4 regions of the Agrobacterium sp. O3.4 genome follow, and region 4 is predicted to be linked to each of the others. Evidence: riboswitches for the same ligand, from Rfam matches in the RefSeq annotation. Region 4 holds a riboswitch; each other region holds the start of a gene.

Region 1 (5,901 bases), 760 kb from region 4:
GTTACGATATCGTGCCGATCATCGAGCCGGTGGAAGGTTTCCTTTCGGCGCTTTCCGATCTCTTCGAGGGCACGGAAGAGGGCATTACCGAGGAAAACCTGCAGAGCCGCACGCGCGGCACCATTTTGATGGCCGTCTCGAACAAGTTCGGCTCGATGGTGGTGACGACGGGCAACAAGTCGGAAATGTCGGTGGGTTACGCCACGCTTTATGGCGACATGAATGGTGGTTTCAACCCCATCAAGGACCTCTACAAGATGCAGGTCTATGCCATTTCCAGCTGGCGCAACGCCCATGTGCCGCCGGGTGCGCTCGGCCCTTCCGGCGAGGTCATCCCCGCCAATATCATTTCCAAGGCGCCATCGGCCGAATTGCGCCCCAACCAGACCGACCAGGATTCGCTGCCGCCTTATCCGGTGCTGGACGATATTCTCGAATGCCTCGTCGAGAAGGAAATGTCGGTCGAGGAAATTCTGGCGCGCGGCCATGATGTGGTGACCGTGCACCGGGTGGAGCATCTGCTCTATCTCGCCGAATACAAGCGCCGGCAATCGGCACCGGGTGTGAAGATCACCAAGAAGAACTTTGGGCGTGACCGGCGTTATCCGATCACCAACCGGTTCCGGGATCGGTGATTAAGGCGGTTTCCGGAGGGGGGCCTTTAACGCTGGTCCGGTGTCATCCAGAGTAATTGCCTGTGAGACGGTGCGGCATATTTCTTCTCCCCGCCGGGGAGAAGGTGGCCCGAAGGGTCGGATGAGGGGGCACCATTGCCGTATATCACGACCCTTGCCCCCTCATCCCGCTGCCGCGACCTTCTCCCCCTCGGGGAGAAGAAACAAGCGGCATGCGCTCAGTCCGCGATGGGGGTTCATGAATGGCGCAGAGAAAACCCCGCGCCACTCTTCACTCACCTCAAATAACCTGCCCCACATCGATACGGTTGCCGTCAGGATCTTCAAACACGAAGGCCCTGAGGCCATAATCCTTGTCCTGCAGAGCCTTGATGATGCGCAGCCCATGGCTTTTGCAAATCTCATGCAGCGTATCGACATCGCTGACCATCATATGCGCCACGTTGAAGGGCGCTGCCTTATGGGTGGGCTGCAATGTCAGGTGCAATTCGGCATTGCCCTGTTTGAGGATCATGAAGCCGACGGGAGTGCCGTTTTCGAAGGTTTTTGTGAAGCCCAGCACACCGACATAAAAGTCATGGGCCTTTTCGATATTCTTGACAGGAAGCATTGCGGCGATCCGCCCGAAGCGGATGCCGTGATCGGCGATGGTATTCATCGCGGAACCTCGGATCTGGGAGAAACGGGAAGGGTTACGGGCGGTGCCGGAACGCTGGCGTTTTTTCCGATTTGAATTTGCAGGACGGTGCCTGCGGCCATAGGATCATAATCACCATGGCGGCGAAAGCAAACGGAATGTCTGCGTCCGCCAACGATCAGAGCCAGACTATCGACAGCCCCGGGAGGCAGCATGCGCAGTTCCATCGAAATCTTCAACATCCGCACCCGGCAGATGCGGGTGGTGTGGCAGACGCCGGAGCTGTTCGAGGCGCCGAACTGGTCGCCGGATGGCAAATATCTGCTGTTGAACAGCGAGGGGTTGCTCTATCGCCTGTCCCCATCCGGTGATGCTTCACCGGAGAAGGTCGATACCGGCTTTGCGACGCAATGCAACAACGACCACGGCATTTCGCCTGATGGTTCGCTGTATGCCATTTCCGACAAGGTGAAATTCGGCAAGAGCGCCATTTATCTTCTGCCATCGGCGGGCGGTGCGCCAAGGCTGATGACGAAGAACCTTCCTTCCTATTGGCATGGCTGGGCGCCGGACGGGAAGAGTTTCGCATATTGCGGCATTCGCGATCAGGTCTTCGACATCTATTCCATGGATATCGACAGCGGCATCGAGACGCGTCTGACCCATGGTGAGGGCCGCAATGACGGGCCGGATTATTCGCCTGATGGTGCGTGGGTCTATTTTAATTCCAGCCGCACCGGGCTGATGCAGATCTGGCGGGTGCGGGTGGATGGCTCCGCTGTGGAGCGCATCACTGACAGTTCCTATGGTGACTGGTTTCCGCACCCGTCTCCCAAAGGGGACAAGGTGGTGTTCGTCTCCTATGACGGCGACGTTTTCGACCATCCGCGTGATCTCGATGTGCGCGTGCGGCTGATGGATATGGATGGCGGCAATGTCGAAACGCTGTTTGAGCTTTTCGGCGGGCAGGGCACGATGAACTCGCCCAACTGGTCGCCGGACGGTGATGAATTCGCTTATGTGCGTTACTTCCCTGTGGCGTAATGCGATTTGGCTTTCGTTAAGGTCACATTGCCGCACCGGCCTCGCGATACTTGCATTCGCAAGCCTTCTTGCTCATAGCTTCCTCAGTCAGGTGCCCGCCCTTGTGGCGGGAGAATCGGGAATCCGGTGAGAAACCGGAACGTGCCCAGCGCTGTGAGGCGGATGCCCTTTTCAAAAAGCCACTGAAGTCATTCGGGAAGGCGAAGAGGGCGGATGAAGCCGAGTCAGAAGACCGGCCTGGCAGGATAGACCGAACCGCGCGGACGGCGGCAGGTTGCTGAAGAGGCGCGTCGTGCATGCGAAAACCGGCATGGTTTCGGCATCCGCGCGCCCGCATTGTTGGGGTTAAACGATGCCGACCGACCCGTCCGCTGGCAATCCATTGCAAACCGATCCATTCGACCATGCGCTTTCGCCTGCCCAGCCATTCTCCGGTGCGGAGCGCGAGGCGATCTACCGCGCCATCGAGACGCGTCGCGACGTGCGCGACCAGTTCCTGCCTGATCCGCTGCCGGAGGAGCTTGTCGAGCGTCTCCTGAAGGCGGCGCATTCGGCTCCCTCTGTCGGTTTCATGCAGCCGTGGAATTTCACGCTCGTCACCGATGGGGCCGTGCGCCAGGCCGCCTTTGTGGCCTTCAGCCGGGCCAATGAAGAGGCGGCGGCGATGTTTACGGGCGAGCAGCAGGCGCTTTATCGCAGTCTCAAGCTCGAAGGCATCCGCAAGGCGCCGCTCAGCATCTGCGTGACCTGCGATCCAACACGCGGTGGCGAGGTGGTGCTGGGGCGCACCCACAATCCGCGCACGGATGTCTATTCCACAGTCTGCGCCATCCAGAACCTCTGGCTTGCCGCCCGCGCCGAAGGCATCGGCGTCGGCTGGGTCAGTATTTTCCACGACAGCGATATTCGCACCATTCTTGATATCCCTGAGCACATCGAAATTGTCGCCTGGCTGTGCCTCGGGCGCGTCAATACGCTTTATACCGAACCGGAACTGGCGGTGAAGGGCTGGCGCCAGCGTGTGCCGCTGGAGGAGCTGGTGTTTCGCAATCGCTGGGGTGGGCGGTAAGGCACTGATAACGGTCTGCGGATGAAGTGAAGCGTTGCCGCTTTTTCTTCTCCCTGGGGAGAAGGTGGCCCGAAGGGTCCGATGAGGGGGCCAGCTCACCGAATATCGCTGACGTTGCCCCCTCATCCCGCTGCCGCGGACTTCTCCCCCTCGGGGAGAAGAAACTTGTGGCACCCGCCCGGTCCTAACCGCCGGCTTACTGCGCGACGGGGAACCCCGTCGCCGTTTTGATCTGCTTTGCGGCAAGCCCGGCCCCGGTTCTGGGGAAGTGCCGTCGCAAGGCGGTGCTGCGCGTTTCTTCTCCCCAAGGGGGAGAAGGTGGCCCGAAGGGTCGGATGAGGGGGCTAGCTCACCGAATATCGCTGACGTTGCCACCTCATCCCGCTGTCGCGGACTTCTCCCCCTCGGGGAGAAGAAACAAGGGTCGGGCGCTCGCTCACGACACATATCACTGCTGCGGTTGAATGCCCTTCAGTGCCGGGTTCTTCAGGTCGATGCGGCCCGTCTGGTCCGGCAGGAATTTCGGGCCGATGACGCGGACTTTTGCGTCGTTCGGATCATAATCGCGTTCGGGAACCGGTTGCTCCGGCGGTTTTGCCGCCTGTTGCTGTTCGGCCGGTTCCTTCGGCTTGTCGCCCTGCGGTGACGGAATGGTGGTGATGCCGGAATAGGGCTTTTCGGCCTGTGGCCGGGCGGCCTCTTCCTGCTTCTGCATGTCCTCGTGATAGGCGGCCATGTTGCAGGCGCAGCCGGGCGCTTTCGTAGACGCGTTGCGATAGGCGAAGGCGGTGGGCAGGTCCCTGTAGGGTTTGCCGGTTTCGGCCGAGACCATATCGGAGGTTTCCTGATCCGTCATGGAGTGGAAATAAAGCTCGGTCTGCGTGCCCGGGCACATTTTCTGGCATTGCTCCGCCTGGGCGCGGAAATCGAGCGGCGAGGCATTGGAGGCGATCGGGAAAAACGAGCCGTCGCAGGTGCGTACGCAAAGGGTGCGCAGTCCGCCCTCGGCGGCGGCATTGGGGTAAGGCGACAGGCCCGTCCGTCCCGGCTCACGGTCGCCCTGGCGGAAAGCATCGGGATAACGGGTGACATCCGGGGCCTGCGGCGATTGCCTGTCCGTTTCCGGCATTGCGCTGCAGCCATTGGCGTCGAGTGCGGCGAGAATGCGCTGGCGCCTGATGCCGCCATCATCGCTGCGCTGAGCCGCCATCGCGTCATCACGGTCACGAATGATGGCGTCACGTTCGGCCTCGGCATCCACCAGCGCATCGCCGATCTCGGCGCAGAGGCCGGCATTGGGGTTGCCGTAGACAATGACGCTGCCGGATGAACAGCCATAGCTGCGCAGATCGTTCCTGATCTTGCGCACGACGATGTTCTGGCGGGCGAGCGCATTGGCGTAACGCCGCACCTCTGCCGTGTTGCCGATGACACGTGGTGGCTCGCGCAGTTGCGCATAAAGCGTATCGCAGACCTGATCCGCGAAGGCGGTGGCCGGGGCGAGGAAAACAAGGGGAAGCAGGAGGCCGATGATGCGGCTGCGCCGGGTCAATTGTGCGATCCGTTTAATGTCCCCGGCCGGTGGCAGGGGCGTTATACTTCACGAAATCCGTGTTTCAGGAAGATAACATAAGCTGTTGCCGCAATGCGGCAACAGCTTGTTCAAAATTGCGTTAATGCGCCCGCAGCATCACACCGAAGGGTGCGAAGCCTGGACCACGGCAAAGGCTGCCATGTTGACTACGCCGCGCGAGGTGACGCTGGGCGACAGGATGTGGGCGGGCAGGGCTGTGCCGAGCAGGATCGGGCCGACATGCAGGCCTTCCGTCAGGGTGCGGGTGACGCCGAGCGTGATGTTGGCGGCGTCAAGGTTCGGGAAAACCAAAAGGTTCGCTTCGCCGGTCAGCACGCTGTTCGGCATGGCGCGCTTGCGCAGCGCTTCCGAAAGGGCTGAGCCGCCCTGCATTTCGCCGTCCACTTCCAGCTCGGGGGCTGCTGCCTGCACGATCTTCAGCGCGCGGCGCATCTTGCGCGCACTTTCAGAATCGCGCGAACCGAAATTGGAGTGGCTGGCGAGCGCGATCTTCGGCGTGATGCCGAAACGGCGAATTTCCTTGGCCGCAAGAATGGCCATTTCCGCCACTTCTTCTGACGTCGGATCGTTATTCACGAACGTATCGGTGAGGAACAGCGCACCCTGCTGGGTGATGAGCAGGCTGAGGCCCGCAAAGGAGCGCACATTCTCCTGCTTGCCGATGATCTGGTTCACGTCGCGCAGATGCCGGTCATAACGGCCTTCCAGACCGCAGATCAGCGCATCGGCTTCGCCGCGCTTGACCGACAGCGCGCCGATGACGGTGGAGTTGGTGCGCACGATGGTACGCGCCGCTTCCGGGTTGATGCCGGCGCGGCCGACCAGCGCGAAATAATCATCGACATAATCGCGGTAGCGCGGATCGTCTTCCGGATTGACCACGGCGAAATCCGTATGCGGGCGGATGCGCAGGCCGAAGCGC
Region 2 (5,901 bases), 580 kb from region 4:
CAGAAGATGGCGCAGGACCATCCGCAAGGGCGGAACGCCCAGCGCCTGTGCGGCATGGACAAAGGGTTGCCCAAGCACGCGCCGGCTGAGGGAATGGGCAAGCAGAGCCGTCGGACCAATGCCGGCAAGACCAAGCGCCAGCCCGGCCGTCATCGGTGTAAGCCCAAAAATCGCCGCCGCCGTCAGGGCGATGATGAGCGTCGGAACGGTGATGAAGAATTCGCAACAGCGCAGCACCACCCTCTCCTGCCAGCCACCCAGCACCGCAGCGCCGGCGCCGAGCAAGGTGCCGCCGGTAAAGGCGATGGTGCCGACCGATAACAGCACAAGCGCGGTGCGCCATCCGCCCGCCATGAGGCGCGAAAGAAGATCGCGGCCGAGATGATCGGTACCCAGCAGGTGCTGCGCCGTCATACCGGAATGGCGGGCCAGGATATCCACGGCGTCAGGATCATATGGCTGCCAGATGGCGCTCAGAAGCAGGAAAAGGGCCAGAACGGCAAGTGCGAAATACCGGAGCATCAGGCGAGCCGTGGATCCAGAAGACGTTGAAACAGCTGCACGATCAGGTTCATGAAGAGCAGCCAAAGCGCGATGACCATCACATAGGCCTGCAGCACCATCTGGTCGCGCACCGCGATGCTTTGCACGAGAAACTGGCTGATGCCGGGAAGATTGAAGAGGATTTCCATGGTCGCCGTCGAACCGATCACCCACCCCGCCTCCGAGCGCACCGCCGAAAGCAGGGCATAAAACGCGCCACGATGCGCGTGACGCCAGAGCGCCTGCCGGTGCGAAAGCCCCTTGGCGAGAGCGGTGCGAAAATACGGCTGTCGGGTGGTCTCGATCATGTCGCGGCGGTAGATGCGAGCAAAGACGGCGGCCGAATGGCAGGCGATCAGGATGACGGGCAGAACGATTGCCGTTATGTCGGTTCCGAACGGACGGATCCAGCGCAGCTGGACGCCGAGAACCCAGAGCAGGACAAGCCCCAGCCAGAAACCGGGAACAGCCTGCACAAACACCGAAAATGCCCGGCTGGCACGATCAGCAATGCCGCCTGGCCGCGCCGCAGCGCTGAAACCGAGCGGTACGGCGACGGCAATGGCGAGGAGAAGGCCGGAAATACCGAGCATGAGCGAGAGAGGCAGACGTTCGATAAATTCCGCAAAGACGGATTCGCCGGTGCGGAAGGATCGTCCCCAGTCGCCGGTCACGAAATCCACGAGCCAGTGCAGATAACGCAGGATGAGCGGGCGATCGAGCCCCCACCCTTCCCGCAGCGCTGCAACGGTTTCACTCGTGGCCGTCAGGTTCCACACCCGAATGGCAATCTGCACCGGATCGGCGGGCATCCATGCGATGAGCGTGAAGGATGCGAATGAAAGCGCAACCATTCCCACCACGGAATATATGCCGAACCGGAGCAATTGCATCTGACCTTACCGCGCTTCGCCTATATCGCCGCGCAGGACATAATAGTCGGAACCCCAGGGCTCGTAGTTCTGCAGCCGCTTCGAAACGCCGACATACCAGACCGGCGAAACCAGGAAGGATGCAGGAACGTCGGTAAACAGCTTTGCCTGCGCATCAAGCGCGATCGTTGCACGTTCGCTGGCCTCGCCAGCCGTCGCGAAACGATCGAGAATGACATCGAATTCAGGCGAGGCGTATTTCGCATAATTGAGCGAGGCACCGCTGCGCAGCATCGAATTGAGGAAGAAGGCCGGGTCTCCGTTCGGTGCGGTATGCTGCGCCCAGAGCGCGATGTCGAATTCACCGGCAGCAGCCACGTCCTGGATATTTTCAACGACCTTCGTGTCGAGTTCGATACCTATTCTGGCAAGCTGCGCCTTCACCACCGGCAGCATGGTGACGAGGTCCGGGCGCTGCGGATAGGTAATGGCGAGAAGGCGCAGCGGCGTGCCGTCCTTCTCACGCTTCCCTGCCCCGTTCTTCGTCCAGCCGGCTTCGTCGAGAAGCGCTTCGGCCTTCACAAGATCGGTCTGTCGCTGCTCTTTCCCGGCAAAGGGGAAATAGGCGGCATAAGCGCCGGTCGCGGGTTCACCACCATTGATGGCGGCGGCCAGTTCCCTGCGGTCGAAGCCGAGATCGAGCGCCTGGCGTACCTTGATATCGGCGGTAACCGGCCTCGTTGTGTTCAGGAAAGCGAGATATTGATAACCGACAGGGAAAGACTTGATCGTCAGATCCGGATTGGTTTTCAGACGGCTTACGACTTCCGAAGGCAATCCGAAAGCAAGGTCCAGTTCACCCGCCTCCAGCGCCAGTGTCATGCTTTGCGCATCGCCGAACCTGCGAAAATCAACCGGGGAACGGGCATCCGCATCGGCAAAATGGGTGTTCGGCGTAAGCGTCAGTAACGTATCCGCCTTGAAATCCGCAATCTGATACGGCCCGGTGAACAGCGCCTTACCGTCGGTTGCAGGCTTGTAGGCGATCAGCGGCCATTCGGCGAAAAGCGCCTGAAGAAAAGCCACCGGCTTCTCCGTGGTAATCGTCAGTGTCAGGTCATCGGCCGCCTCGAAATCCAGTTTTCCACCCGTTGCCAGCGCCGCCTTGTTAGTCGCAAATGTGTGGTCGAAACCGGCGGCAAGCGCAGCCGCCGTCACAGGGGAACCATCGGAAAAGGCGCGGCCCGGTTTCAGCGTCACTTTCCAGCTGAGATCGCCGGTGCGTTCCGCTTTTTCGGCGAGACCGGGCACAAGCCGCCCTTCCCGATCGACGGTGAAGAGGTTTTCACCCACGCCATGGCTGACAAGCGCCCAGCCGTTCGATCCCTTTGCCGGGTCGAGACCGCTCGTGATGTAGGTGGCGCCAACGCGCAACGGCTCGGTGGCGAGAGCGCTGGCGCCCACACCCGTGATCAAGGCCGCAAGCGCGGCCGCGGCCAGACGTGAAAAGCTCTTTGCCGACATTCTATTTCCTCTCATGCTATTCGGACAGATTACGAAGCCGCTGTTTGCGGCCGGTCGGGTGGTAGGCGAAATCGTCAACGACGCGGCCACCCAGCAGATGTTCGGCAACGATGCGATCGACTGCCTCTTCCGTGACGCCGCCATAATAGGTGCCCTCGGGAAAGACCTGCAGGACAGGCGCAAGGTTGCAGGGGCCAAGACAGGTGGACTTGGCGGTCATGGTCCCCTCTCCCGTTACCCGAAGTTTCTGCCGTTCCTGCTGGTTGCGCAGATGACCCCAGATCACATCCGCACCCGCCGAGTTGCATGGCGCCCCCTGGCAGACGAGCACACGACGCTTCTGCGCCGGGACCAGCGATCCTTCACCTGCCGGGCGAACAGGCCCTGAAAGGTCAAGCGCCTGCGCCGTTTCGGCCAGATCTTCGAGCAGGCGCGCCATCAGGCTGCTCGATGTGGGACTTGCTGTTATGGAAAGGGACGGCCATGGCCGGAGGTCGCCTGCCCGCCATCGTTTCAATGTCTTGGTCATCCAGTTGTGAAAACTGGGCTCGAGCGGCAGCATCAGCGGAACGATCAGGACATGGCCGACATCCTCATCGATCAGCTCGAACAGCGCTTCATGGAGTGACGGTGTTCCCTGCTCCGTGAAGGCGATGCGAACGGTCTGAGCGCCGCAAAGCCCTTCGGCCTGCATTGCCAGCCGCTGCATGTCCTGATGAGGCGCGGCGGCAAAGGCCGACTTGGCGACAAGCAGCACCGCGTCCGGCACGGAAGGCTCGCGATGGGTGGGATGGGTACTATCTGTCACATTGCCTCATTCACGAGGCGGCGTCGAAAATGACGGGTCTCCGGCAGAAGACCGGAAACAGCCATCATTCCCATGGCACCCCCCGACCACGGAATTACATGATGTCAGGCAGGTCTCCTGGCTTGCGGGTCGAGGCCGTCTCACCTGTCTTCCCGGCATCGCTGCCAGTGACATCGTGGGCGATCGGCTCACCGCTTACAGTTGCGGGACAGCTCCGGAATTTAACCGGATTCCCTCTTAGCTTCCGCCGGGCGGCGAAAGAACCATGACGGAGCGACCCTACACTGCCGCCGGTCACTGTCAACCGCCTGCACGGGTAGTCTGATTTCCACGCAACAAAGCTTTATAATCATGTTACGTTATAAAGTAACGTTAAGCATGACAGATACCTGGCCGTCAAGGCTCTCCTCTAAGGAATTGGCTGAGAGACTGGCGGGACGCGAAACCACAATGTTTGATGTCTGTGGGTCAAATCGCCGAAAGACAGGCGACCTAGCCTTTCAACGCCGTCAGATAATGGACCACGGCGCGGGCATGTACGGGAAGTCCCGCAAAACTTCGAGCACAGATAAGCAGATGACGGCGCGCCCAGACATCGGAGATCGAGACTGTCCTGAAGGGCAATTCGGCCTGGTACCTCAAGGCATAAACCTCCGGCACGATGGCAAGCCCGACACCGCTGCTGACCATGGCGCAGATATCTTCGAAACTATCCAGACGGATACGCAGTTTGAACGGCCGGCCCTCGCGCGCCGCATGGGTTGCCAGATGCCCCTGAAGCGCACTTTCCGTCGGAAGGCCGACAAAGGGTTCGTCGAGAAGCTCCGCGAACGTCACCATATCCCGGTCCGCGAGTGGATGGCTGGCAGGTGTGATCAGAACAAGCCTGTCGATCTCGAAAGGCCGTGTTTCCAGCGTTCCCGTATCGGTCGTGTCCGCCGCAATGCCGAGATCCGCTTGCCCGGCGGCAACGGCTGCAACCACATCGGGACTCTGGCGCTCTTCGAGGTCTATGTCGATGGTCGGGTGATCCACGAGATATCGGCGAAGGGCGCCGGGAAGATGCGCCATTGCCGCCCGCCCCGAAAATATCCGGACCTGCCCCCGCAGACCCCGCGCATAAAGCTGCAGATCACCCCTCATCTGCTCCATCTGCCCGAGCACGATACGGGCATGATGGGCCAGAGCATCCCCCGCCGGCGTCGCTTTGACCCCGCGGGCGCCACGATCGAGAAGCGATACGCCGCTCATTTCTTCCATGCCGCGAATACGCGCGCTCGCCGATGGCAAGGCCATACCCGTGCGGTCTGCTCCCTGCGTAATACTTTCCGCCTCGACCACGTGAAGAAACAGGCGGAGGTCGGTCAAATCGAAGCGCATTTGCCCCTCCGGTCCAGACCCTTCGGATAATCCGAAGGGTTTCCTTGTATCTTCCGCATTGTGCGAAGTCACGGACAACGATCATTGTCGCCGTAGTTTATTGATCCGGAACGACATACATGGACGCCTCAGAAGCCCTCCTCCGCGCCATCGCCTTCAGACTGGCGCTGCTCGTCCTTGCTGTGTTCGCTGCAAGGACGCTCCCCGACAACAGGCCGGCAATCGACGCAACAGTTACCGCATCCGTCGCCTACGGATCACCGCATTCGGACAAGGACAGCGCCCTCATGCGCGACATGGCTTTGCATGACTAGGGAGCCGGGCACCCGATACGGCACGGAAGCACTCGCATCTAAACCAGCTTCGCGTCGTAAAGCCGCTCCATGAAACCGCGCGGCGCAACCGTCCTCGAAATTTCCGCCAGTGGAAAGCCACTTCCGGCCAGCGGCAGGAAACCTTTTTCGAAGGCGTAATCGAGATAACGCATCATCAGCATCACATCGCATTCGTGGCAGTTGATTCCGGTTCCGGCGAGCGCCTGCCGGGCTTTGCCAGTGTCGTATCTGGCGCTGTCACGCACGTAATCGGCATTGCCCAGCATCGACAGAAGATCGGTGAAGACCGAGCTATAGGCTTTACCCTCTCGCAGCATCCGGCCCTGATTGAGCGCATCGAAATAATTGTCGCGTGACAATTCGCGCACCACATAGCCGCAATCGCGCACCTGTTCCACCAGCGTGTTCCAGTCGATCGGTTTTGGATTGACGAGATTGA
Region 3 (5,901 bases), on a different contig from region 4:
GCAGCACCTCCTCACCCGCCATGCGGCCGAGCTCGAAGGCCGTGGGCGTAGGCATGGTGCGCGGATCGGCGGCATAAAGATTACGGCCGGTGGGCAGCACGTCGAGCCTTCCGCGCGCGGGTGCGCCGGAAGGGCCGGGGGGAATGTGACAACCGTCGAGCGCGGCAAGCAGTGCGGCTTTTTCCGCCTTCGCGCTTTCAAGCCTCAACGGATCGGCCTCGCCTTCCGGGTGCCGGCCGAAAATATGCTGGCCATCCTTGATGGCGAAATCCTTGAGGTCGCAGAGAAAGGCGTCGATGCGCGACAAAGCCGCATCGGCATCGTCCTTCACACCCACGCCTGCTTCTGCCGCAAGCCCGGTTTCCAGCGCCTTTTCAACGATCAGTTTCGCCAGCCGATCGCGGCGGCGGCGATCCAGCCCATCAGCCTGCGCATATTCGTCAACCAGTTGTTCCAGCGCCGATTGTTCCGGCGAGAGCCCGGCATTGACCAGCACCGGCGGAACATGGCCGATGGTTACGGCCGCAATCCGCCGTTTTGCCACCGCCGCCTCGCCGGGATTGGAGACGATAAAGGGATAGACCACCGGCAGCGGACCGGTGACGATTTCCGGAAAGCAATCGCGCGAAAGCGCCACCGTCTTGCCCGGCAGCCATTCCAGCGTGCCATGCGCGCCGACATGCACGATGGCGTGTGCAGCCGCTACCCGCTGCATCCATGTGCCGAAGGCGACAAGCGCGTGACGCGGCGGCAGGGCAGGATCGTGGTAATCCACCCGCCGATCCTCATTGCGACCCCGATCCGGCGCAAGCGCCACGAACACATTGCCAAAGCGGGCAACGCGAAAGCGGAATGCGCCATCAACAAGCACATCGTCACTTTCCGCAGTTCCCCATGTTGCATTCAGGGCAGTTGCGGCAGCGGCCGGCAATGCGGTCAGGAAATCGCGATAGTCGGAAAGAACGACCGTCGCTTCCTGCTGTTCAACGCAGTCGAGTAGCGCCCGCGCCGTGTCTGGAATATCCGACACCGCATATCCCGCATCGGCAAGATCGCGCAGCATTTCAAGCACGCTTTGCGGCACATCCAGACCGACGGCATAACCCGTGCGCCCCGGTGCCGCACCCGGATAATCCGGCATCAGAATGACGATACGGCGATCCTGCGGCGGAGCCTGTTTCAATCGCAGAAACGCCCCGATGCGGTTCGACACCTGTTCAATACGATTCGCTTCCGGCACATTCAGGAGGCTGGCACCGCCATCCGCCCGCGCCTGCTTGAACGAAATCGCACCGGCGAGAATCCGGCCATCCAGTTCCGGCAGAACCACATGCATAGCAAGATCAGAGGGGTTGAGGCCACGCGCATTTTCCGCCCAGCCATCACGCCGGGTGGTCGCCATCACCACCTGAAAAACAGGGACACCGAGGCGGTCGAACAGCGTCCGTCCGTCCTCATCCGTCTGGCTGGCAAAAGCGGTGGCAGCAATGATGGCGGCAGGCTGCAGGTCAGGCAACACGCTTTCGAGAAAACGGATCGCCTCCCCGTCCTTCAGACCGCTGACGAAAATCGGCAATGGCACAAAACCGCGCCCGGAAAGCGCATGGAAGAGCGCATCCACAGGTGCTGCATCAGCCGCCAGCAACATCGAGCGGTAAAAGAGAATGGGCAGTATGGCTGCATCGGCTGGAAAACCGGCAATGGCTTCCGCTTGACTGACGACACCCTGTCCGGGCCGGTAAAATCCGGCCTTCGGCAGAGGCTCGGCCTCAATATCCGGCCACACGCCATCCTTTGCCAGAGCCGCAAGACCAGTTGCAAGGCTGCCCATATTCGCCCTTCCCCCTTCACGGAAAAAGGAAAGGGCAGAGGCCAGTATCTGCCTGTCCACGGTCGAGGCCGCTTCGAGCTTTTCGTCCCTGTCGCTGCACTCGCCCGGTAATAGCAGAAGCTTGATGCCGCGCCGTCGGGCCATCATGGTAAGCTGATCGACGCCGTAGCGCCATCGATCAGCTCCACCGAGAATCCGGATAAGGATAACACGGGCATGCTCCGCCGTCTTTTCGATCCACAGATCGACCGACATGGGGTGCCGAAGCTCGGAGAGGTTGGCGGCGGAGAGCGACGGGAGCGCATCTCCAGCCTGCCGCCACGCCCTTTCCAGCCCGGCAAGATCGCTTGCCGAAAAAGACAGCATCACCACATCCGAACGGGGCTGGTTGAGATCAACCGGCTCGATCAGATCGTCCAGGGACGAGGATGTGGTGGCGAGAATATGCATCTAAGGCATTCCCAGTAAAAGTCCGTAGCGGTCAGGCTGCCAGCATCTGCTCGATCTTTTCGCGGTTGATGCCCTTTTCACCAATGATAACGAGCCGGCTGCGGCGTTCTTCACCCGCCGCCCATGGGCGATCATAATAGTGATTGACGCGGCTGCCGACAGCCTGCACCTGCAGGCGCATCGGCTTTGCGGAAACTTCGATGAAACCCTTGATGCGCAGGACATTTTCCGCAGCCGCCGTCTCGGCGATGCGGGCTGCCAGCGCCTCCGGGTCACTCACGGCCGGCAGGTCGATGACGAAGCTGTCGAAATCGTCGTGTTCATGGTCGAACGCGCCATCGTGATGGGTACGGCGGTTTTCGATATCCTCTTCCACCGCAAGGCCAAGGCCGATCAGCACGGCGGGATCAATGGCGCCATTCGACGCGACGACAATCTTCGCCGCCCTCGGCAGATGTTCGAGCACATGAGCCTTCGCCTTCTCGAGACCGGCATCATCGAGAAGATCAGCCTTGGTCAGCACGATGAGATCGGCGCAGGCGACCTGATCCTCGAAAACTTCCTCTACCGGATCATCGTGATCGAGCGCCTCGTCATTGGCCCGCTGGGCGGCAAGTGCTTCCATGTCGTGGGCAACCTGTCCCTCGGCAAGGGCTGCGCCATCCACCACGGCCACCACGGCATCCACTGTCACGCGGCTCTTGATCGCCGGCCACTGGAAGGCCTGCACCAGCGGCTTCGGCAGTGCGAGGCCGGACGTTTCGATGAGGATATGCTCCACCTTCGGCTGGCGGCTGAGGATTTGTTCGATAGCGGGCTGGAAATCATCCGCCACCGTGCAGCAGATGCAGCCATTGGCCAGTTCAACGATGTTTTCTTCCGGGCAGCTTTCAATGCCGCAGCCCTTGAGAATTTCGCCATCGATGCCGATATCGCCGAATTCATTGACGATGATGGCAAGCCGCTTGCCATCCAGCTTTTCGAGAAGGCCGCGCAGCAGCGTGGTTTTTCCGGCCCCCAGAAAGCCGGTGACGATGGTGCAGGGAACGCGGTCCAGAAGGGTGCTCATGATCTCTCCTCGGTAAAATTGAATGGGGGAATGCGCGCCACCATGCCGCGCTTCAATGGTTCGGGGCGGCCGCGCCAGGGCATCAGGCCGTCTGCGGAGGCGGCCAGCATATGCGCGCCTGTCAGCAGGTCTTCCGCGTCATTGGGCGTCAGCCCGCCAAACACATAGGACCAGCCGTCGGCGCCACGAAGCACGGCGCTGAGGCTGCGCTTGCAATTGGCAAGGCAACTGACGGAGCGAACAACGACACCGGATGCTTCCGCCTTCGCGATGACGGCTTCGGCGAGACGCAAACCGGCGCGTGGTTCGGCATTGGGATCGGCTTCATCGCGACAGCTTCGGCAAACGAAGACCACCACACCGGAGGCCGTGTCAGCCTGCGTGTCTCCGCCTGCACATGAAGATGTCGCTGAAATATCCAAACCGTTTCGCTTCCCGCGCCTTTAAAAAAATCGTCGGGGTGCTGACATCGAAAACGGCATGCGCAGATGCGCAAACCCAATATTCGATCTGACCGACTGACCGGAGCACCCCGCCCGACAGACGTTTTTCTGAAACGGCAGGTCTCCTGGCTTGCGGCTTCAAAACACCCGGACACCGCCTTCCCGAACCCATCTTCAAGGGTCCAGTGGCTTTACGGTGCAGGCTTACCGCTTACAGTTGCGGGGGCAGCCACGGAATGACCCATTGTCCGGGTGGAACCGTGTTCCCTCTTAGCTTTTCCCGTTGCCGGGAAAAGACCGTCAGTCCGCTACCATTAGGCTGAACGAGGGGGAGGGTCAATGCCGTGGCCTGCCCCTCACGCATTGCCGGGTGCGGCAAATTGGGTATAGTCGCCGCTCCGAATGGCAGGGGCATCGGTCCCGCACCGCAGGATGAGAAGGAAAACGCGATGACGCGCGACATCAGCGATAACGAAGCCGAACGCCACCGGCAGAAAATGGTCAACCGCAAGACGGTTCAGGATGCCGAAGTTGCGGCAAAGACCATCGAAAAAGGTCTGCTGATGATCAATACCGGCCCGGGCAAAGGCAAGTCCACGGCGGCCTTCGGCCTTGCTTTGCGCATGCTCGGCACCGGGCGGCGGGTCGGCGTCGTGCAGTTCATCAAGGGCGCATGGTCGACGGGCGAACAACAGGCTCTGACGCTTTTCGGCGACAAGGTTGTCTGGCGCACCATGGGCGAGGGTTTCACGTGGGACACGCAGGATCTGAAACGCGATGTTGCCGCAGCCACAAAGGCCTGGGAAGAAGCCAAGGTCCTGATGGCCGACGAAACCATCGGCCTCCTGATCCTCGACGAACTGAACATCGCGCTACGTTACGACTACCTGCCGCTGGAAGAGGTCGTTGAAACCCTGTCCAGTCGCAGGCCCGATCTGCATGTCATCGTCACCGGCCGCAATGCCAAGCAACCGCTGATCGACGCTGCCGACATGGTGACGGATATGACCCTGGTGAAACACCACTTCAAGGCGGGCGTGAAGGCGCAGGCCGGGATAGAATTCTGACATGACCGCACGGGTGCTGATGTTTCAGGGAACCGGCTCGGACGTCGGCAAATCGCTGATGGTGGCCGGCCTTGCCCGGGCATTCACCCGGCGCGGCCTGTCGGTGATGCCGTTCAAACCGCAGAACATGTCTAACAACGCGGCGGTAACCGCCGATGGCGGCGAGATCGGCCGTGCCCAGGCGCTGCAGGCGCGGGCGGCGGGTGTACCACTCTCCGTTCACATGAACCCGGTACTCCTGAAACCCCAGAGCGAGACCGGCGCACAGGTGGTGGTGCAGGGCAAGATCTTCGGCAATGCCAAAGCTGCGGATTATCAGCACATGAAGGCCGGGCTGATGCCGCGTGTGCTGGAAAGCTTTGAGCACCTGAAACAACAGGCCGATCTGGTGCTGGTGGAGGGGGCGGGCAGCGCGTCTGAAATCAACCTGCGCGCCAATGATATCGCCAATATGGGTTTCGCCCGCGCAGCCGACGCTCCCGTCATCCTGATCGGTGATATCGACCGTGGCGGCGTCATCGCCAGCCTCGTCGGTACCAAAGCCGTACTCGAAAGCGATGACGCGGCAATGATAGCGGGCTTCATCGTCAACCGCTTTCGCGGCGATCCCACATTGTTTTCCGACGGCATGCGGATGATCGCGGAAAAAACCGGCTGGGCCTCCATCGGGCTTCTGCCGCATTTTTCCGATGCCGCGAAATTGCCAGCAGAGGATGCGCTCGGTCTTTCCGGCCCTGGCCAGCAGAAACCGGGCGCAAAAATCCGCATCGCGGTGCCAATCCTGCCGCATATCTCCAATTTCGACGATCTCGATCCCCTCGACATGGAACCGGATGTGGAACTGATCCGCATACGGCCGGGCGAGACAATTCCCCCCGACTGCCGGCTGGTGCTGCTTTGTGGTTCGAAATCCACCATCGCCGATCTCGCAGTGCTGAAAAACGCGGGCCTCGATATCGATATCAAGGCCCATGCCCGGCGCGGTGGCTATGTTCTCGGCCTCTGCGGCGGATACCAGATGCTCGGCAAAACCGTTGCCGA
Region 4 (5,901 bases):
TGGCAGCGTTTCATCACAGCTATCCCGGATCATCTGCCGAAGGAAGATCCCGTCGGCGCGTATCTGCAGCTTTTAAACGATCCTGACCCCGCCATCCGCCGGATGGCGGCGCTTGAATGGCATTTGTGGGAGGCGGGCTCGATCAGTGCGGAGGCCAGCTCGGCCTTTCCGGAAAAATGGCGCGACGGCGATTATATCCTGACCCGCGCCCGTCTATGCGCCCATTATTTCCACCATGCGGCCTGGCTGGAGGACGGTGTGCTTCTACGCAATGCCGGCCTGCTCGCCGGCATTCCCGGCATGCTCATCCAGGGCATGCGCGACCTGCAGGGACCGCCCGTCACCGCTTACGAACTTGCCGCCGCATGGCCGGGAAGCGAACTGATTGCCATAGGTGGAGCGGGGCATTCCACCGGTGATGCCGGGATGGAAGATGCGATTGTTTCAGCAATCGCACGATTGCAAATTGAAGCCGCTTGACAGATTACGGATTCGGGCGCATTGCAATGACATGATCAACGAACGCGCACCCATCTCCTGCTCGTACTTTTGGGCCTACCTTTAAGGGCGGCTCGACAGATCATATTGTCAACAAGCCGCCGTCAGGCGGCTTTGTTGTTTTCAAACGTCCTGACGGCACAGATAAGACCAAAGGACCGAAAAAATGACCGAAGATAGCTCCCTTACACTGGAAAGACCGCCCGTCGTCATCATTCGCGGCGCCCGCAAAACGGATTTGCCCGAGCTTAACGAGATGATCACGCTGCTTGCCTCCTACCACGGCGATGCGGCGGCGATCACGCCGGCCAAGCTTGAGCGCGACCTGTTCGGCCCCCTGCCCTGGGTGCATGGTCTTGTCGCCGAAGCCGATGGCGCGCTGATCGGCTACGCGCTGCTTCTGCCGCTCTACAGGGCGCAGGAAGGCCGGCGCGGGCTTGAACTGCACCATCTCTTCGTGCGTGACGGCCATCGCGGCCACGGCACGGGCCAGCATCTGGTTTCCCGCGCCCGCGATATCGCCAAGCGGCTGGGTTGCGATTATCTTTCCGTCAGCGCCACGACCGGCAATGTGGCGGCACATCGTTTCTACGAAAACATGGATTTCGCGCCGCGTCCGGTCACCGGCATGCGCTACATGCAGTCCATCGCCTGATCACAACCGACGGAGACGGCCATGACACGGATCGCCATTGCGCTGGCGCAGGATTTTGCGGACTGGGAACCGGCGCTGCTTGCGGCGGCGGCACGCAGCTATCTCGGCGTCGAGATCGTTCATGCCACCCCGGACGGGCGGCCGGTAACGTCGATGGGCGGGCTAAATGTAACGCCCGAAACCTCCTATGACGCGCTTGATCCTGATAACATCGATGCGCTCGTCATTCCCGGCGGTCTCAGCTGGGAAAAGGGCACGGCCGCCGATCTTGGCGGGCTGGTGCAGCGCTTTCGCGAAAAGGACCGGCTGGTTGCCGGTATCTGTGCGGCGGCAAGTGCGCTGGCGGGCACGGGTATCCTGAACCATGTCGCCCATACCGGCAATTCGCTCGCCTCGCACAAGACCTATCCGGCCTATCGTGGCGACGGTCTTTATCGCGACCAGCCAAAGGCGGTCAGCGATGGCGGCGTCATCACGGCCGCCGGCAGCGCACCGGTCAGCTTTGCGGTGGAAATTCTGAAAAACCTCGGCCTCTTTGGTCCGGAAGCCGAGGCGGAACTTGGAATTTTCGCGGCGGAGCACCGGTAAGGCGCAGAGCCTTATTCCGCCCTCTCTCCGTGATACCGGCCCTGAGCCGGTATCCAGCCAGCCCAAGTCCTTGGGCTGAAAGGATTTCTCCCGCCGCGCAGACGCGCGTCGGCTGGATGCCGGATCAAGTCCGGCATGACGGTCGAGGAGAAGATGCCTCTCGCAAATCATCCTGCGCTATTCTCGATCAAGCACCCGGCACACACGCGCCGCAAACTCCAGCCCCTCGCCGGCAATCGCGCGGCGGATATCGCGGCTGTTCAAATGCAGGCTGCGGCCGGCGGGCAAGTTTGAGCGTTTGATCTTGGCGAGTGCCGCAGCGGCAAAGGCAGCTTCGTGGTCTTGAAAATAGGCAAGCGCCGCATCACGATCGGGACTTTTACCCAGAGCGGCCTTGAAGGCAAGGCGGTGCACGGCGCAGAAAGCGCCGTGACCGGGAACGGCAAAACGCAGCGCATCGAGTTCGTCACTCCACTCCGCTGCGTCCTGCATGGTTTCAAGCCGACTGGAAGCGTTTCAGGAAAAACGCGCTCAATGTTCCAAGCAGCGCCCAGAAAACGAAGCTGGTGATGGTGGCGGCAACAATGAACTGCCGTTCCAGCGGCAGCGGCGCCAGCGCATGTTCGCCTTCCGGCGGCAGCGGTGCGCCCACCACATGCGGTGCGACGATCAGCACCAGAGCCAGAACGATGGCCCAGGGCTCGCGGCGAAACGCGATCAGCGCAATGCCGCCCGCGGTTGCGATAACCGTCGAGAGCCACCAGATCTGCCGTGCCTCAAGTGCTGCGGCCGGGCTTCCCGGCAATTCCGGCGGCAGGCCGATCATCGGTGCGAGCATGACGGCGGCAAAACCGGCAACGCCCCACAGAAGACCTTCGCGCCAGCCGGCATCGGTGCCACGCAGCGAGATGAGACCGGTCAGAACAAGCGCGTAACCGATGGCCGTCAGCACATTGGCGGCAACGGTATAGGCGGTGCGCTCGAAACCATCGGCCGGAGCCCAGGCCTCGTCATTATGCTCATGGGCGGGAACCGCAGCGCCGGGTGCTGCCGCATCATGGCTGTGGGTTGCTTCGCCGCCGGCACTTTCAAAGGTTTCCGCCTGAAGGATGAGCGGCGTGGTGCCGAAAGCCTGCATGGCCGAGACGGCCAAACCGCCAACGATACCGACGAGAACGGCGGTAAAAACGATATTGCGAAAAAATGACATGCCGTTTCCCCTCAATGGCAGGGGAAGGCATTGGCATGACGTGTGTCATGCGCGGCATTGTGAACGGCTTCCACATGCGAAAAGCCGACAAAACCGACTACGAACAGGCCAAGCACGATCGCCGTCAGCGATTGCGCGAAGCTGCCCGTTTTTGCGGAAACGGCAGCATTCGCCGTATTCTGCTGGATGGACATGGTGACCCCTCTCCCGGCGCGACCCCGCGCCATAAGATACAGCCGAACGGCAAATAGCCGCGCAGCTGCATATGATACACTTCACCACGGGGATACGAGACTGAAACAGGGGTACCGAACCGACGACCCTGACATTCCGCTCTTCCGGACACCCCGCCGGCATGGACATTTCCGCGATGGCAGGTCTCCTGGCTTGCGGGTCAAAACCTGAAACACCTTCCCGGCATCGCCCTCGCCTTGAATGGGGGCGAGATGGCTTGCCAGTGGCATTTCGTTTCAGGCTCTCCGCTCACAGTTGCGGGGGCAGCCACGAATGAGGATTTCTCCCTATCGTGTTCCCTTTTCACCTTCCGGAACGCCCGGAAGGAACCATCACGCAGATGTTATCTGCCGGGTGGGTGCGGGAGTCAATGGCAGCGAGATCTTGGCATCGCCGGCAGCATCTCACTCGACGTCATCGTGGAGTTTAGCCCATTGCTGTGGGTTTTAGATTGGGAAGAGAAACCGGAACGAAAAAACACTCTCCCGTCATTCCGGCCCTGAGCCGGAATCCAGCCGACGTGCGTCTGAACGGCGAAAAAGCTCCCTCAGCCCAAGGACTTGGGCTGGCTGCATACCCGCTCAAGGCCGGTATGACGGAGGGGAGCTTCAAACTCCCTACCGAGACGGGATCGCCTTCAGATAGGCGGCAATCGCATTGCGGTCTTCGGCGGTCAGATGCGCCATGTTCTGCTGCACCTTGACCATGGAGCCGCCGACGCTGTCGAATTCCGGGGTGAAGCCGGTTTCCAGGTAGCCGGCAATATCGGCCGCCGTCCAGGCACCGATGCTCTCGGAGCCGGGCGTGATATCGGGGATACGGCCCTCACCTTCGGGATTGGGGCCGCCGGCCAGCCATTTGTCTTTCAGGAAACCGCCGAGAGCATCGCGCGGGGTGTGGCATTCGCCGCAATGGCCCGGCCCTTCGACCAGATATTGGCCGCGCAGCAATTCGGCATTGGCATTGGCAAGCTCGACACGCGGCGGGGCGGAGGTGTCGAAATACAGGAACTTCCAGCCGCCGAGCGCCATGCGCAGGTTGAAGGGAAACGGCAGGTCGTGATCCGGCGCATCATTCTGGCTGGCCGGCAGGGTTTTCAGATAACCGAAGAGGTCGTTCACATCCTTCTGCGTCATGCGCGCATAGGAGGCGTAGGGGAAGGACGGGTACAGATGTTCGCCGTTCTTTCCCACCCCGCGCGTCATGGCATCGCCGAATTCCGCCAGCGTCCAGCCGCCGATACCGTGCTGCGGATCAGAGGAAATATTGGGAACGTGGAAGGTGCCGAAGGGGCTTTTCAGCGGCTGCCCGCCGGCAAGCGTCCGCAGCGCGTCACCCGTGGTATCCGGTGCGGCATGACAGCTTGCGCAGCCACCCGCCCAGAACAGCGTTTCGCCATTGGCCAGATCCGGCTCGCCGAGGCTGACCCAATGGCTGGGCGCCTGACGCTGCGGCGCGGTAACCCAGGCGAAAATGCCGTAGCCGGCAACGGCTGCGATCACGGCCCCGCCCACAAGCTTCGTCCAAATGGAAGACATACCCCTCTCCCCATTCTCACCCGAGCTGATCAGGTGTCTTTCAAAGTGAAAAAACGCCGCCGGGAAGCGGCGTTTTGAAATTCGGGATTATTTCTTCAGACGATAGGTCTGGTGGCAGGTGCCGCAATCTGCGCCGAGCGTCTGCATGGCGGTGGTGACGCCCGCCTGATCGGTGGGGAGATTGGCAAGAACCGTGTCGGCATCAGCACCGAGCTTGGCAGCCTTGGCCTTGAAGTCTTCGAAGTTTTCCCAGATGGCGGGAGCAGCCGCACTGCCGGTCTCGGTGCCAGCGGGGAACTGTTCGGGGAAAGCCTTGGCATTGGTGCTGATGGTCGTCACGGCAGCCTTGACGGCCTCGGCGTCGAAGGGCTTCTGGCCCTTGGAGATGGCAGCCAATGCCCCCATGGAGCCGCCGATCTGCTTCATCATGCCTTCGCGTTTTTCGACTTCGCCGGCAGCGAAGACCGCTCCGGCGCAAAGACAGCCGAAAAGCATGGCCGCCGCGATGGTTTTCAGTTTCATACACTCTCTCCTTGATTCCGGCCGGGTGCCGGACGCTTGATGGAACGGCGCGAGGATGCCCTTTCCGCATGGCGAAAAGAAGTCACATTGCGGTGAATTCCGCCGTGAAAACAGAAGTCTAGAGTATCAGGCCGAAAAGTATCCGGCGGTTTTCCCGCAGGAACCCGTGACAAAACAACGGGGCTGAGGAGAGCATTCGGCGGCTTGCCGAGGAATGGTCTCCCTCAAGCGGCGGGGCCTGTTCCTCTTATTCACCGAGGCTCCAGGACAGAGCTTCCCAAAATGTCAGCAGGGCTGCGGCAACCAGCATGAAACCGGCAGCGCGACCGATGAAGATCGTGGCACCGGGTGAAGAAACCAGCCATTGCCGGCTTTTATCCGCCGTCAGCGCCAGCGCGCCATAAACGGTAAACTGCGTTACCGCCACCATCACCCCCATCACCAGCCCCTGCATCCAGATCGGACCATAGGCCGGTTTTAGAAATTGCGGATAGACGGCCATCATGAACAGATAGGCTTTCGGGTTGGAAAGGCAGGTCAGCACCGCCCGCCAGAACGCTTTTTTCGACGAGGCGCTCGCCTGCGCCTCATCGCCATTCACGACAATTGCGCTGCGCATCAGGCCGATGCCGATCCAGACCATATAGGCAGCGCCG

The links. Region 4 has a riboswitch for cobalamin ahead of M0412_RS08345 (CbtB domain-containing protein). Riboswitches for the same ligand answer to the same signal wherever they lie in the genome.
Region 1: another riboswitch for cobalamin. It lies ahead of bluB (5,6-dimethylbenzimidazole synthase); the one in region 4 lies ahead of M0412_RS08345 (CbtB domain-containing protein).
Region 2: another riboswitch for cobalamin. It lies ahead of M0412_RS05480 ((2Fe-2S) ferredoxin domain-containing protein); the one in region 4 lies ahead of M0412_RS08345 (CbtB domain-containing protein).
Region 3: another riboswitch for cobalamin. It lies ahead of M0412_RS18545 (DUF1636 family protein); the one in region 4 lies ahead of M0412_RS08345 (CbtB domain-containing protein).

What each region holds. Positions count from the first base shown of each region.
Region 1 is NZ_JALPZP010000001.1:954,927-960,827, forward strand. Features, by position in the region: gene M0412_RS04630 (NAD+ synthase) at 1-635, shown strand, start outside; gene M0412_RS04635 (glyoxalase superfamily protein) at 916-1,293, opposite strand; gene M0412_RS04640 (TolB family protein) at 1,486-2,316, shown strand; cobalamin riboswitch at 2,389-2,572, shown strand; gene bluB (5,6-dimethylbenzimidazole synthase) at 2,669-3,385, shown strand; gene M0412_RS04650 (DUF2865 domain-containing protein) at 3,834-4,937, opposite strand; gene M0412_RS04655 (NADP-dependent malic enzyme) at 5,076-5,901, opposite strand, start outside.
Region 2 is NZ_JALPZP010000001.1:1,136,692-1,142,592, reverse strand. Features, by position in the region: gene M0412_RS05495 (ABC transporter permease) at 1-522, opposite strand, end outside; gene M0412_RS05490 (ABC transporter permease) at 522-1,436, opposite strand; gene M0412_RS05485 (ABC transporter substrate-binding protein) at 1,443-2,939, opposite strand; gene M0412_RS05480 ((2Fe-2S) ferredoxin domain-containing protein) at 2,956-3,747, opposite strand; cobalamin riboswitch at 3,837-4,030, opposite strand; gene M0412_RS05475 (LysR family transcriptional regulator) at 4,240-5,127, opposite strand; gene M0412_RS05470 (hypothetical protein) at 5,247-5,441, shown strand; gene M0412_RS05465 (thioester reductase domain-containing protein) at 5,480-5,901, opposite strand, start outside.
Region 3 is NZ_JALPZP010000003.1:286,623-292,523, forward strand. Features, by position in the region: gene cobN (cobaltochelatase subunit CobN) at 1-2,281, opposite strand, end outside; gene cobW (cobalamin biosynthesis protein CobW) at 2,313-3,350, opposite strand; gene M0412_RS18545 (DUF1636 family protein) at 3,347-3,772, opposite strand; cobalamin riboswitch at 3,891-4,110, opposite strand; gene cobO (cob(I)yrinic acid a,c-diamide adenosyltransferase) at 4,243-4,860, shown strand; gene M0412_RS18555 (cobyric acid synthase) at 4,862-5,901, shown strand, end outside.
Region 4 is NZ_JALPZP010000001.1:1,712,233-1,718,133, forward strand. Features, by position in the region: gene pip (prolyl aminopeptidase) at 1-480, shown strand, start outside; gene M0412_RS08325 (GNAT family N-acetyltransferase) at 665-1,153, shown strand; gene M0412_RS08330 (type 1 glutamine amidotransferase family protein) at 1,175-1,741, shown strand; gene M0412_RS08335 (hypothetical protein) at 1,919-2,233, opposite strand; gene M0412_RS08340 (CbtA family protein) at 2,238-2,951, opposite strand; gene M0412_RS08345 (CbtB domain-containing protein) at 2,963-3,145, opposite strand; cobalamin riboswitch at 3,306-3,534, opposite strand; gene M0412_RS08350 (cytochrome c) at 3,803-4,723, opposite strand; gene M0412_RS08355 (cytochrome c) at 4,811-5,245, opposite strand; gene M0412_RS08360 (LysE family translocator) at 5,493-5,901, opposite strand, start outside.